4 regions of the Caldanaerobius polysaccharolyticus DSM 13641 genome follow, and region 4 is predicted to be linked to each of the others. Evidence: riboswitches for the same ligand, from Rfam matches in the RefSeq annotation. Region 4 holds a riboswitch; each other region holds the start of a gene.
The links. Region 4 has a riboswitch for cyclic di-AMP ahead of dapB (4-hydroxy-tetrahydrodipicolinate reductase). Riboswitches for the same ligand answer to the same signal wherever they lie in the genome.
Positions count from the first base shown of each region.

Region 1 (3,102 bases), on a different contig from region 4:
ATAGCAGTAAAGAAACCACGCCTCCAGAGTCCCCAGGTCCCCAAGAGAACCCAAATCCTTCTAATCCCCAAAGCGGTAACCAAAATCAAAACCAACCCGGTGACAACAACACCGCAACTCCTCCTTCTGGCACAGGAGAACAGAACGGTAACAGCACCACATCTCCTGGGCAGAGCGGCCAAAACCAGGGAGAAAACAATAACAACAGCCCAACGATGCAAGACAATACTTCAGGTACTCATAAATCCCCTGCAACCAATCTTCAGGATATGATTAATGGGCTGTTTAAAGGCAAAAAAGGCCAGTAAAAGAAGGACATATCAGATGTCCTCTCTTCTGCCCTCTCCTTTAATTTTATCTGAGGTATGTGAATACCATTCTGCCTATCCTTGCCGCTATAGGTTGAGACCACAGCCACGAGTTCGTGGTGCTGTCGTCAAAATAGAACAGAGCACCTTTGGTAGGATCACTGCCATGAAGTGCATCATACGCTGCCTTTTTAGCCTCATCAGATGCCGGCTTATTGATCCAACCATTGGCTACAGGTGTAAATTGATAATATCCGTCAGTTTTCTCATATATCACATCAGGTATGGTGTCAGGAAATCGATAATCTTTGACTCTGTTTATAACTACAGCCCCTACGCCTACTTTAGCCTCATAAGGCTCTCCATCTGCCTCTGCCGTTATCAATCTCGCCAATAAATCCAAATCGCTTAACGTATAAGAGATAACGCCTCTGTATACAGATCCTCTGGATGCCTCCTGATAGCTACCGCTATTTGATGAGGTTCCTGTCGTCGAACCTGAACCTGGTATGTTGAGCTGTTGTCCAGGGTATATGTAATCGCCCCATATACCATTGGCCTTGCGCAGAGAATAAACCGATACTCCGTACCTTTTGGCTATAAGGTACAAGGTATCACCGCTTTTCACCGTATACACAATCGAAGGAACATATAAAACCTGCCCTGGATAAATCCATGTGTCAGTGAGGTTATTATCCCTCATAATAGCTGAAGCCGTGGTGTTAAAAAGTTTCCCTATTGTGTAAAGGGAATCTCCCGGTACAACCTTATAAGTGCCGGAATAAGCGGTCTGAGATAAGGCAAAGGATAGGGCTAACGCCGCCACAAATGCTGTGGCCTTTTTTGACTTGAACATATGCCTTCTTCCTCCTCTTTCGCCTCCGAGGTTAGTTGCCGGGTTCGGGTTGAGGTTACCCTACTCGAATCCTCGAGATTCACCCCTGAAAAAATCCCCCCGTACTCCTTTAAGGAGATTCGGCTTAATATATTGTTAATAAATTTGTAATATGTTTAATATAATATTAACAAATAACAAAAGGTAAATCTATATTAATTTGATGGAAATGTAGGCATATAAAGCCTGTATTTCCATCATCTTTGGCAAATAAAAAAGAGGGCTTTAACCTCTGCTTTCAATATCTATGCCCTCTCTCATCAATAGCTCTGCTGTTACGCCATTGCCCCTAATTAAGTTCCCTGTAAAAGTGCCATCGTAAACGCTTCCCCATCCGCAAGATGGGCTTTTTGCTTTTAGCACAGCCTTTTTTGCCCGTACCGCTTTTGCCAGTTTCAACACTTCATACGCTCCTCGCACAAAGTTTTCCGTAACATCCCTTCCATCGGAAGTTATAACTCTAGCTCGGCGATCCAGCACATCACATCCTGTACCCCCGCAAATCTCCGAAGGACATCGGGGAGTAGAAAGTCCCCCCAGTTGCTCAGGGCATACCGGTATGGCCTTTCCCTCTTTTATGAGTTTATACACCTTCTCATCAATACAGCCTTTGCCATCATACCTGGTGTTAAGCCCAGCAAGGCATGCGCTAACGATTAACACCCTATCACCTCTCTTTAAGCTCGACAACGGTAACTCCGTCTCCGCCCTCTCCGTACCTGCCTGGACGAAAAGACCGTACATGGTTGTTGGTCTTTAAGTACTGCCTTACCCCGCTTTTTAATACCCCTGTGCCTATTCCATGGATAACTGTCACCAAGCTTAAATTGGCGAGATATGCGTCGTCGATGTATTTATCTAATTCCATAAGTGCCTCTTCAAGGTTTTTACCCCTTAAATCTATATTAGATGATATATACATGGATTTCTGCGCTACCATTTTCCCTATTGCTGATTTCTTTGAAACAACATTTGAAGGCTTTTGCTTTCTTACATCCCTTATAGGGACATTTACCTTCATGACCCCCAGCTGCACCAATACTTCATCGCCGTTAACCGACTGAACGATCCCACGGTTGTTGAGGCTTACTACCAGGACTTCGTCCCCCGGCTTTATGTCTTCTGGTATTACCTGCTCGTACTGTGGCTTTTCCTCTTCAGGAAGCACCATATCAAGCATTTTATTTATTTTGTCCTTTGCCGTCTCTATGTCCTTCATTCGCTGGCGGATGTCCCCTTCTTTCATTTCCTTCCTCAAATCCTTGAGCAGCAAGTCGGCTTCCCTGCGCACATTAACTAGCAATTGCGAAGCTTCTCTTTTGGCTTCATTTATCTTCTTTTTGTACTCCAGTTTTAGCTGTTGTATCCTTTCCTCGTATTCCTGCTTTAAATTATCCAGTTGCAGTCTCAATGCCTCAGCTTCTTTTCTTTCTTCTTCCGCCATGTTCCGCTTTCTTTCCAGATCCACCACTAAGTCCTCAAACTTTATGCTCTCTTCACTTAGAAAACCCCTGGCATCCTCTATTATGCTCTCATCAAGCCCCAGCCTGCGGGATATCTCAAAGGCGTTGCTTTTCCCAGGCACCCCTATTAAAAGTCTATAAGTGGGCCTCAACGTCTCCACATCAAATTCTACCGATGCATTTTCTGCAAAATCCTTTGTAAGCGCATATGCCTTGAGTTCGCTGTAGTGAGTTGTTGCAATAGTTATCGCTCCTTTTGTGTGCACCCTATCCAGAATAGCCATGGCCAAAGACGCCCCTTCAGCGGGGTCAGTTCCTGCTCCCAACTCGTCAAACAAGGCAAGGGAGTTGTCATCCACCTCATTTAGTATTTCCACTATATTGGTCATATGTGCTGAAAAAGTGCTCAGGCTTTGCTCTATGCTCTGTTCGTCGC
Region 1 covers NZ_KE386494.1:605,515-608,616, forward strand. Annotated here, with positions in the region: gene CALPO_RS13195 (PBP1A family penicillin-binding protein) at 1-308, shown strand, start outside; gene CALPO_RS0103890 (LysM peptidoglycan-binding domain-containing protein) at 355-1,164, opposite strand; cyclic di-AMP (ydaO/yuaA leader) riboswitch at 1,170-1,299, opposite strand; gene CALPO_RS0103895 (DUF523 domain-containing protein) at 1,429-1,866, opposite strand; gene CALPO_RS0103900 (endonuclease MutS2) at 1,871-3,102, opposite strand, start outside.
Region 1: another riboswitch for cyclic di-AMP. It lies ahead of CALPO_RS0103890 (LysM peptidoglycan-binding domain-containing protein); the one in region 4 lies ahead of dapB (4-hydroxy-tetrahydrodipicolinate reductase).

Region 2 (3,102 bases), on a different contig from region 4:
TTCAATTTTTTCAGGGATTTTTACCGCGTAAATTTTCATGATGGGATATATCGCTCCTCTGGTTTTGTCTTATTTATTTAATTATATCTTTAATTATATTTTAACGCGGGTTTAGTTTCAACAGATTAAAAAATATTGTAGAAGAGTCAAAAAAATGAGTAAAAAGTCTTGAAGATATGCATTTTGATGATATAATAATAGGTAAGTTTAGGTTAAGGCTGAAATTTACCCGCTAGGCGGTTGATTATAATTATTACAAAAAAAGGGTAAAATAGTTATATAGAGTAGCGCTTCAAGTAGCGAGGTGAAGAATATGAAGTGTCCACACTGCAAAAGTACAAATATAGGGAAGATAGGTAAAAAGATGTACTTTTGCAGAGACTGTGCATGTGAGTTTAAAGTGGAAAAATGGGGTGCCCTTGTATACGAGTACGACGTAGACGGCAGCGTGTTGAAAAAATACAAGGTGTGCGTAAACCTTCTGTGAGCTTAAGAGCTCACTATTTTTTTGCTTTTTTACTTTATTAATAATTTATAAATATTTTATTAATATTTATAGAGGATTTTTTACTTAAATGTAGAATTATATTCAATAGTAACAACGATGCTGGATGCAAGGTGATAGAAAGGGGGGAAAAGATTGAACGATTTCAGATTGTGGTATTATGAGTTTATGGCAAGTAACGCCATAAAGTCATTGGAGAAAAACAATATAAAAGGCTATTATGTAAAGGATATTGACAGCGCTCGCAAAAAGGTACTGGATTTGATACCAGAAGGCAGTACCATAGGTTTGGGCGGTTCTATGACTCTTAATGAACTGGACTTAATAGGCGAATTCAGGTCCAGTAAATACAAGCTGTACGACAGGTACAGAGAAGGGGCATCTAGCCAGGAAATAGAGGAAGCCAAGCGAAATTCTCTTTTGGCAGATGTCTTTGTCACAGGTACCAATGCCATAACTTTAGATGGACATCTTGTAAATTTAGATGGCAACGGCAACAGAGTTGCTGCTATGATATATGGGCCAAAAAAGGTCATAGTGGTGGCAGGGATAAATAAAGTCGTAAAGGATGTAGAAGAGGGTATAAAGAGGTGTAGAGAAGTAGCGGCAGTAATGAATGCCAGGAGGTTTAATTGTAGTCCGGAAGATATTAGCAATTGCACAGTTATAATTGGCAAACAGCCGGAGAACAGGATGCACGTGATAATAATAGGTGATGTTCTGGGATTTTAAAAAATCAGCCGAATCCGCAAGGTACGGGGAAACCATTGTCAGGGGCTAATCCATAGCGAAAGTGTGCTGTGGTAGGGTTATTCCTTTTCCGAGTCCGTCAGCTAACCCCGGAGGCTAAAGGAAGGAGAAAAAAATGAATAGGATTTACAAAAGATTTTTTTACGGAGCGCTGATAATGGGCTTTGTACTTTTTGCTCCTTTTTCTATAAAACGTGTATACGCGGATAGCCTTGGGATTATTACTGGGGATGGAGTCAATGTGAGAAGTGAGGCAAGTCTTGCGTCGAAAGTCATAACTTCTCTTAATAAGAATGACCGAGTCGTATGCGTAAAACTGACTGGTAATTGGTATAGAGTAAGGCTGTCCAATGGCAAAGAGGGATGGGTATACAGCAAGTACATAAAGGTACAACCTACTGTCATTGTTTCTAGAGAAGCGGATATGAAAAGGGCTTATATCACAAGTGACGGTGTAAACCTGAGAAACGATGGCAGCATAAACGCCAAAGTAATCGCTACGTTAAAAAAAGGCCAGCCTGTTTCTGTCAAGGGTCAGAAAAACGGCTGGTATAATGTCGTACTGGCAGATGGCCGGACGGGCTGGGTATATGGTGATTATATTTCTTTGAACGGTATTTCTTCCAGGGGTTTTGAAAGCAGATTGAATGGCCAGAGCGTAGTAGAATACGCGAAACAGTTTTTAGGAACGAGGTACGTTTACGGTGGAACGTCGCCATCGGGTTTTGATTGTTCAGGGTTTACCTCCTATGTATATAAACACTTCGGTATAACGCTGCCAAGGGTGGCAAGCGACCAGGGCAACTACGGCGTGTATGTTTCTAAGGATGATTTGGAGCCCGGAGATCTAGTGTTTTTCGCGACAAGTGGAGGTAGGAATATAACCCATGTAGGGATTTACATAGGCGACAATCAGTTTATACACAGTTCCTCATCGCGCAGAGGCGTAATCATCAGCAAACTGGAAGGCTACTACAGCGACACATATGTGACTGCCAGGCGATGTTTGAGCGAGTAGATTGGACAACGGGGTTGGAGCACTTTTGCAGCGTATTTAAAAATATGATATAATTTATATAAAGTGATGGGTACAACGTGTATCCTTTTTTTATTTACTGGAAAGGGGTAAGTTGATGCAGAAAGTTGTAAGAAATGATGTCAGAAATATTGCAATAATAGCTCATGTGGATCACGGTAAAACCACCCTGGTAGACGGTATGTTAAAGCAAAGCGGCATATTTAGGGCTAATCAAAAGGTCGAGGAGAGGGTATTGGACTCCAATGCACTGGAAAGAGAAAGAGGCATAACCATACTGGCAAAAAATACGGCTGTTAAGTACAACGACGTTACTATAAATATAGTGGATACCCCGGGGCATGCTGACTTTGGCGGCGAAGTAGAGAGGGTCCTGAAAATGGTGGACGGGGTACTTTTGTTGGTAGATGCCTTTGAAGGGCCTATGCCCCAGACAAGGTTTGTGCTGAGAAAAGCATTGGGATTAAACCTGAAACCTATTGTGGTGATAAACAAGATAGACAGACCTGATGCGAGAGTAGAACAGGTCGTTGATGAAGTCCTTGACCTATTTATTGAGTTGGGGGCCAATGACGAGCAGATTGATTTTCCTGTGGTGTATGCATCTGCGCGAGAAGGGATTGCAAAAAGGACCATGGATGAAAATTCTTCGGATTTAAAGCCCCTCTTTGATGCCATACTGGAATATATACCTGCTCCGGAAGGAGTAGTGGATGCGCCTATGCAGCTGTTGGTTACAACTTTAGAATACGATAACTACATCGGCAGGATATGCATAGGCCGTGTGGAGAGGGGAACGGTGAAAGACGGT
Region 2 covers NZ_KE386494.1:247,593-250,694, reverse strand. Annotated here, with positions in the region: gene CALPO_RS0102195 (4'-phosphopantetheinyl transferase family protein) at 1-39, opposite strand, end outside; gene CALPO_RS14740 (hypothetical protein) at 314-487, shown strand; gene CALPO_RS0102185 (lactate utilization protein) at 641-1,237, shown strand; cyclic di-AMP (ydaO/yuaA leader) riboswitch at 1,234-1,368, shown strand; gene CALPO_RS0102180 (C40 family peptidase) at 1,371-2,273, shown strand; gene typA (translational GTPase TypA) at 2,389-3,102, shown strand, end outside.
Region 2: another riboswitch for cyclic di-AMP. It lies ahead of CALPO_RS0102180 (C40 family peptidase); the one in region 4 lies ahead of dapB (4-hydroxy-tetrahydrodipicolinate reductase).

Region 3 (3,102 bases), on a different contig from region 4:
AAGGGGCTTTAAGGCTTGATGTCCTTTTAAATAATTGGCCTGAGGCTTGCGCAAAATTAAGGCAGTGGGGCTATGAGGTGTCGGAGGATTTTAGCGGTGACACCGCAGGACAAATACGTAAGTTTTTGAGGGAGTGGATGGACAGAATTGAAGCTGTGTACATGGCGGTATCGCTGCCATGGGATTTTGCGTATCCTGAGGATTCTCCTAGAAGTCGCATTATAGAGGAATGCGTGCTGCCTGTAGCTGGCGAGCTAAACAAGCCCTTTGCACTTATGATAGGCGTAAAGAGACAATTAAATCCTGGGCTCAAAGATGCCGGTGATGGGGTTGGAAGGGCTGATGTCAGGGCGGTGGAATACCTATGCTCTCGCTATCCCCACAATAAATTCATGGTGACGTTGCTGTCCAGAGAAAACCAGCACGAGCTGGCCGTAGCTGCACGCAAATTCAGAAACCTTATGCCCTTCGGCTGCTGGTGGTTTTTAAATAACCCCAGCCTTGTGGACGAGATAACCCGCATGAGGTGTGAGCTTTTAGGGGTGAGCTTCATACCTCAGCATTCTGATGCCAGAGTGCTGGACCAGCTGATCTACAAGTGGGAACACTCAAGAAAGATCATAGCGGATGTTCTTGTAGACAAGTACACGGACCTCGCCAGAACAGGGTGGGCTATTGAGTCCCAGGAAGTAAGGCGGGACGTGGAAAAACTGTTTGGAGGCAATTTCTGGGGTTTTCTGGAGAGGAAGTTTTAAAAGCTCATGGGGCATAAAAGGCTATCGGGATACATCCCGATAGCCTTTGTTTTAGTTAATACCTCCTAGCGCCTATATAGTATTGTCTGAACCAGCCGCTGAAGTCAGATATTACCGCCTTTTGTTTGGAGCTGCTCATATGTATAAGCTGGTTGTTTCCGATGTAAATGCCTTCGTGAGTAGGATTACCTCCGGATGTAGAGAAAAACACTATGTCACCTGGCATCAAATCATTGCTGCTCACATATGTACCCCCAGAGTATTGGGCACTAGCTGTCCTCTCTATGGATATGCCAGCCTGTTTAAATACGTATTGTACAAAGCCTGAGCAATCAAACCCTGCTGGAGATGTGCCTCCGTACACATACGGGGTGCCCAGGTACTGCTTGGCTATGTCCACCACGCTGGTGTTTGATGTAGGCCTTTCGTAGGAGCCCCTGGACGATAAAGCTGAATTGGATAAGGCTTTATTTATAGCGCTGATGGTTTGGGGTCCAGCAATGCCGTCTACAGTTAAATTATGTCTAGCCTGAAAGGCCCTTACGGCCTTTTCTGTGGCTGGCCCAAATATGCCGTCTATTCCCCCTGTGCTATAGCCCAATCTGCTGAGACTTTGTTGCAGGTTCTTTACGGCATCGCCTCTCGAGCCTATTTTAAGAGTTGTAGTGGATAAGGTTACCCCAGGCGATGTCCTGTTTATACTCCCTCTGGATGCCAGGGCGTTTCTGCCGTTTAGCAGCAGTTGAATGCGCTGGTATGTAGCAGGGCCTACGATGCCGTCAGCGGTAAGGCCGTTGCTGCTTTGAAATCTTTTTACAGCGTTTAAAGTGAGGGGACCGAATATGCCGTCAATACTGCTGTTGAAGTATCCTAGGCTTTTCAGCTCTTTTTGTAAGGTTACCACAGCTTGTCCACTGCTACCGTAGCGCAGAAGGCTGGCGGCAAAAGCAGAAGGTGTTTGCATCAGCGTGTAGGCGATCAGCGCAGATGCCACGATTTTTCTTGTGTTCAATGTAACCATCCTTTCTCTTTTAGCCTGCGAGGTTAGTTGACGGGTTCGGTAAAGAGCAAACCCTACCACTTCGAAATTTTTGCGAAGTGGATTCACCCCAAGGTTTATCCCCCGCTCCATATAGAATATGGATTAGGCTATTTATTAATTAATTATTAAGTATATTAAAATTATATTACAAATGTATTTAAAAAGTCAAATTTTCAGGGGGATTTTTATGTTAAATTAATGTTACAAAATACGGTGGGAAGATGTCTGAATATGATATAATTTAAGAATAAAAAAGCTGAATTGGAGGAATGTAAATGCATTATTGGGATTACCATGTACACCTTGAAAACGGGCCTTATACTATAGAATGGCTAAGCGAATTTGTCCGGCATGGTCAAAGCAGGAATGTGGCAGAAATAGGGTTTTCAGAGCACGGGTACAGGTTTAAACAGGCGTATCACCTTATATGCACTGATGGCTATAGAGGCAGCTGGGTTGAGAAGCACGGCGGAGAGGATATAGAAGAGTATATAGGCCTCATTGAAAAGGCTAAACATCGAGGATTTTCGGTAAAATTAGGCATTGAGCTGGATTATATACCGGAGAAAGAGGAAGAAATCAGGCAATTTGTTAAGCAGTATCCTTTTGATTACGTCATTGGCTCTATTCATTGGTTGGGGGATTGGGGAATCGACCTGGACCCAAGAGATTGGGAGGATAAAGACGTTTATGATGCCTATAAGAGATATTTTGAGATATTAAAACAAGCTGCTAAGAGCAGGATATTCAGCTTTCTCGGGCATCCTGATGTCATTAAGGTTTTTGGGTACAAGCCTTGGGAGGATATAACAGAACTCTACGAAGACGCTGCAAAGGTCATAGCTGAAAATGGGCAGTGTGTAGAGGTGAGCACGGCAGGGCTTAGAAAGCCTGTAGGTGAGATGTACCCGTCGCAGGTATTTCTGGAGATACTTTCAAAATACGGCGTTCCTGTTATTTTAAACTCAGATGCCCACTATCCTGAACACGTAGGCTATATGTTTGATAAAGGCATAGATTATATCAAAAAATGCGGCTACACGTCTCTTTGCAAATTTGAAAAGCTATCTCGCCGTATTGAGGAAATGTAGTTATATCAGGCAATTGTTCGATTGCTCGTTTTTAGCTTGACAGCTTTTATTTTTTTATATAATATATAGATAAATTTAAATGTATCTATATAGGTGGTGGTAATATAAAAGAACTGGCGAATAAATTTAAAGCGCTGGCTGATGAAAACAGGCTTAAAATCCTTAAAATGCTATATTCGGGCGAAATGTGCGTATGTGATATAACAGAAAATTT
Region 3 covers NZ_KE386494.1:1,023,226-1,026,327, reverse strand. Annotated here, with positions in the region: gene CALPO_RS0105895 (glucuronate isomerase) at 1-755, shown strand, start outside; gene CALPO_RS14620 (C40 family peptidase) at 811-1,767, opposite strand; cyclic di-AMP (ydaO/yuaA leader) riboswitch at 1,773-1,916, opposite strand; gene CALPO_RS0105885 (histidinol-phosphatase) at 2,073-2,888, shown strand; gene CALPO_RS0105880 (ArsR/SmtB family transcription factor) at 2,954-3,102, shown strand, end outside.
Region 3: another riboswitch for cyclic di-AMP. It lies ahead of CALPO_RS14620 (C40 family peptidase); the one in region 4 lies ahead of dapB (4-hydroxy-tetrahydrodipicolinate reductase).

Region 4 (3,102 bases):
GTTCTCCACCGGAACCCCTTGATCATCAGCCGTATGCCATATAAACGCAGGAGGAGTATCTTTCGTTACTTTTAGCTCGTTGGAAAAGCACCTCTTCAATTCCTCCGAAGGATTTTCCCCTAAAAATGCCTCCATAGAGCCCCTATGGGTGTGCTCTTCAAAAGTTATAACAGGGTAGCATAACACCATGGCATCTGGTCTGCAACTTATCCTCTCCACCGGATCGGCGGCATTTATATCTCCACAGTCGTAATGAGTTCCTACTGATGACGCCAGATGCCCTCCTGCGGAAAAGCCCAGCACGCATATCTTGTGGGGATCTATGTTCCACTCAGCTGAATGATACCTTACCTTTCTAACGGCCCTCTTGGCATCCATTAATATATATGGGTATTTATACGGGCTTACCCTGTAATTTAAAACAAATGAATGTAAGCCTATGGAGTTTATCCACTTGGCCACCGGCTCTCCTTCGTGTTCAGCCCTCTTTACATATCCTCCCCCTGGAAAAACGATGACAGCTCCTACTGGCCTATCAGTGTGGATCAAATAAGGAACCAGATGAGGACGATCTTCTAACTCAAACCCCATTGCCCCCGGTACGCCATTATCCCACAGCATTATCCTTTCCTTACCTTTGCAGTCCATAGCGTCTCTCCCCTTTCTATATTGACAAAAGTCCACTTAATAGAATTATAGAAAAACACAATATCAATAACAAGAGCGAAGCAAACGCTGTTAGACTTGACATTGTTGTCAAAAAGATATATACTATAAAGAGAGATTGACATCATTGTAGTCAGATGAGAGTTGAAATAAATAATAAATTTACGCTGAATTTCCGCAAGGGAAACGGGGGAACCATTGTTTGGGGCGTATTCCCGTAAAGGGATAGGGCAACCTTTCAGTCCGAGCCCGTCAGCTAACCTCGTAAGCGTTGAAAGGGAGATGATCTGATATTATATGGTGAATGAACCATGGATCACTCCATGGTTTTATTTATGCTATTCTAAAATATTTTCAAAGCACTTTAGAGGATAACACCTATTGGGGTTTTCTGTTCCTCGGTTTCTGCATAAGAGCAAAACAAAGATAACTATCTAAACTTGGTTTTCATAGGATTCCCTTTATAAAACCGAGCAAAAGCGAGGGGAAATCCTTTGAAAATATAACGATATAACGCGAAACCTTCGCGAAAATTAAGTAATTTTAAAGGGGGTATGATATTGATAAAGGTATGTATGGTTGGATTAGGAAAAACTGGGTCAGTTATTGCAAAAAATCTATTAAAATCCAAAGATTTAAAATTAGTAATGGCGCTATGCTCACCAGGCAGCGAAAAAGAAGGTAAAGACCTTGGTGAACTGTTAAATACAAGAGATACAGGAATACTCGTTATGGGATCAGATAAACTATCAGATAATCTGAAATTATATAAACCTGATGTGGCGGTGGATTTTTCCACTCCTGACGCGTGCGTTCACAATATGGAGGTATTTGCAAAACATAAAGTAAATATGGTTATAGGAACAACGGGTTTTACAAAATCGCAGGAACAAAGGATAGAATCAATAGTTAAGCAATATAAAATAGGAGTTGTAATGGCTCCAAATATTACATTGGGTGTAAATGTAGTAAAATTTGTAAGTGAATTGGTTTCCAGCCTGCTATTTGATTACGATGTGGAAATTTCAGAGGCCCACCATAGGAATAAGAAAGATTCACCATCAGGTACCGCAATTAAGATTGCCGATAGTATTTTAAAGGCTAGAAAAATCAAAGAAAGAAACTTTATATACGATAGAAGCATGGTACACAAACGCGAGGATAATGAAATAGGGATTTCTTCAATTAGAGCAGGCGGTATAGTAGGAGTGCATAAAGTGATATTTGCCGGAGAAAATGATATGGTGGAGTTAACGCATCAATCATTTAGTAGAGAGGCCTTTGCAGAAGGCGCTAAGAAAGCTATACGGTTTATCGCAGGTAAAAAAGGCATGTACGATATGGATGATGTCCTCAACTTAAAAACCGTACTTCAAAATTACCTAATGGAAGATTATGCTATAATTTAAAAAGGAATGCAGATAAGCATTCCTTTTTAAATTTTTTGTGGTAGTAGTATAATGGTTAATGAAAGGTTTTAGGAGGATTAAAATGGAGATACCAAATCCTATTATAAAAGCCACGTTTATAAAAAGATTAAATCGCTTTGAAGCCAATGTAGACGTAAATGGCAGCACAACCCTTGTCCACGTGCCCAACTCGGGAAGGTGCAAAGAGCTTTTTATCCCCGGCGCTGAAGTTTACATTGAAATAAGGCAAAGGCCGGGTAGGAAAACCCCTTACGAGCTCTGCTATGTAAAGAAAAGCCACAGGCTGATTTCGATAGATTCAAGCATACCCAATAAGCTGGTGTACGAGGCTCTCCTTCAAAAAAGGATGGACGCATTCGCCGTTTACGATGATATTCAGCGGGAGAAGGTGTACGGGGATAGCCGCCTTGACATCATGCTGAGAAAAGGTAAAGACATCTGCTACATGGAGGTCAAAGGGGTTACCCTCGAAGAAAACGGCGTAGCTATGTTCCCCGATGCGCCTACCCAAAGAGGGGTAAAGCACGTAAATGAACTCATCAAAATAAAGGAAAAAGGCATGAGAGCAGCTATAATCTTCGTAATTCAGATGGATGACATAAAACACTTTACGCCCAACGACAGGACCGACCCTGAATTCGGTGCCGCTCTAAGGCTGGCTACGTCCAAAGGGGTAGAAGCCTACGCCTATACCTGCAACGTGGACTTAGGCAGTATATCGATAAAGGACATGGTAGAAATTATGCTGTAATAAAAGCCCGGGCTGTATTTTGCCATTTTTAAGGCAAATCAGGTATAGTTAATTCTCTGGCATTTTTAGCCTCTTCAGGGAGAACCACTTTTATATCAGGATCATTGATATTGCTGCAGTTCATTGAACCACTGATCATTTCCCACTTTAAAGGCACAGGCTGACCATTCTCTGAAATACCGTCTTTTGTATAGATCTTAACCGCCATATTTACCCTGACCACATTATTTGTGGTCGTATCTATATAATACGTGT
Region 4 covers NZ_KE386495.1:697,917-701,018, reverse strand. Annotated here, with positions in the region: gene CALPO_RS0109910 (alpha/beta hydrolase) at 1-648, opposite strand, end outside; cyclic di-AMP (ydaO/yuaA leader) riboswitch at 822-952, shown strand; gene dapB (4-hydroxy-tetrahydrodipicolinate reductase) at 1,227-2,075, shown strand; gene sfsA (DNA/RNA nuclease SfsA) at 2,158-2,847, shown strand; gene CALPO_RS0109895 (DUF6612 family protein) at 2,876-3,102, opposite strand, start outside.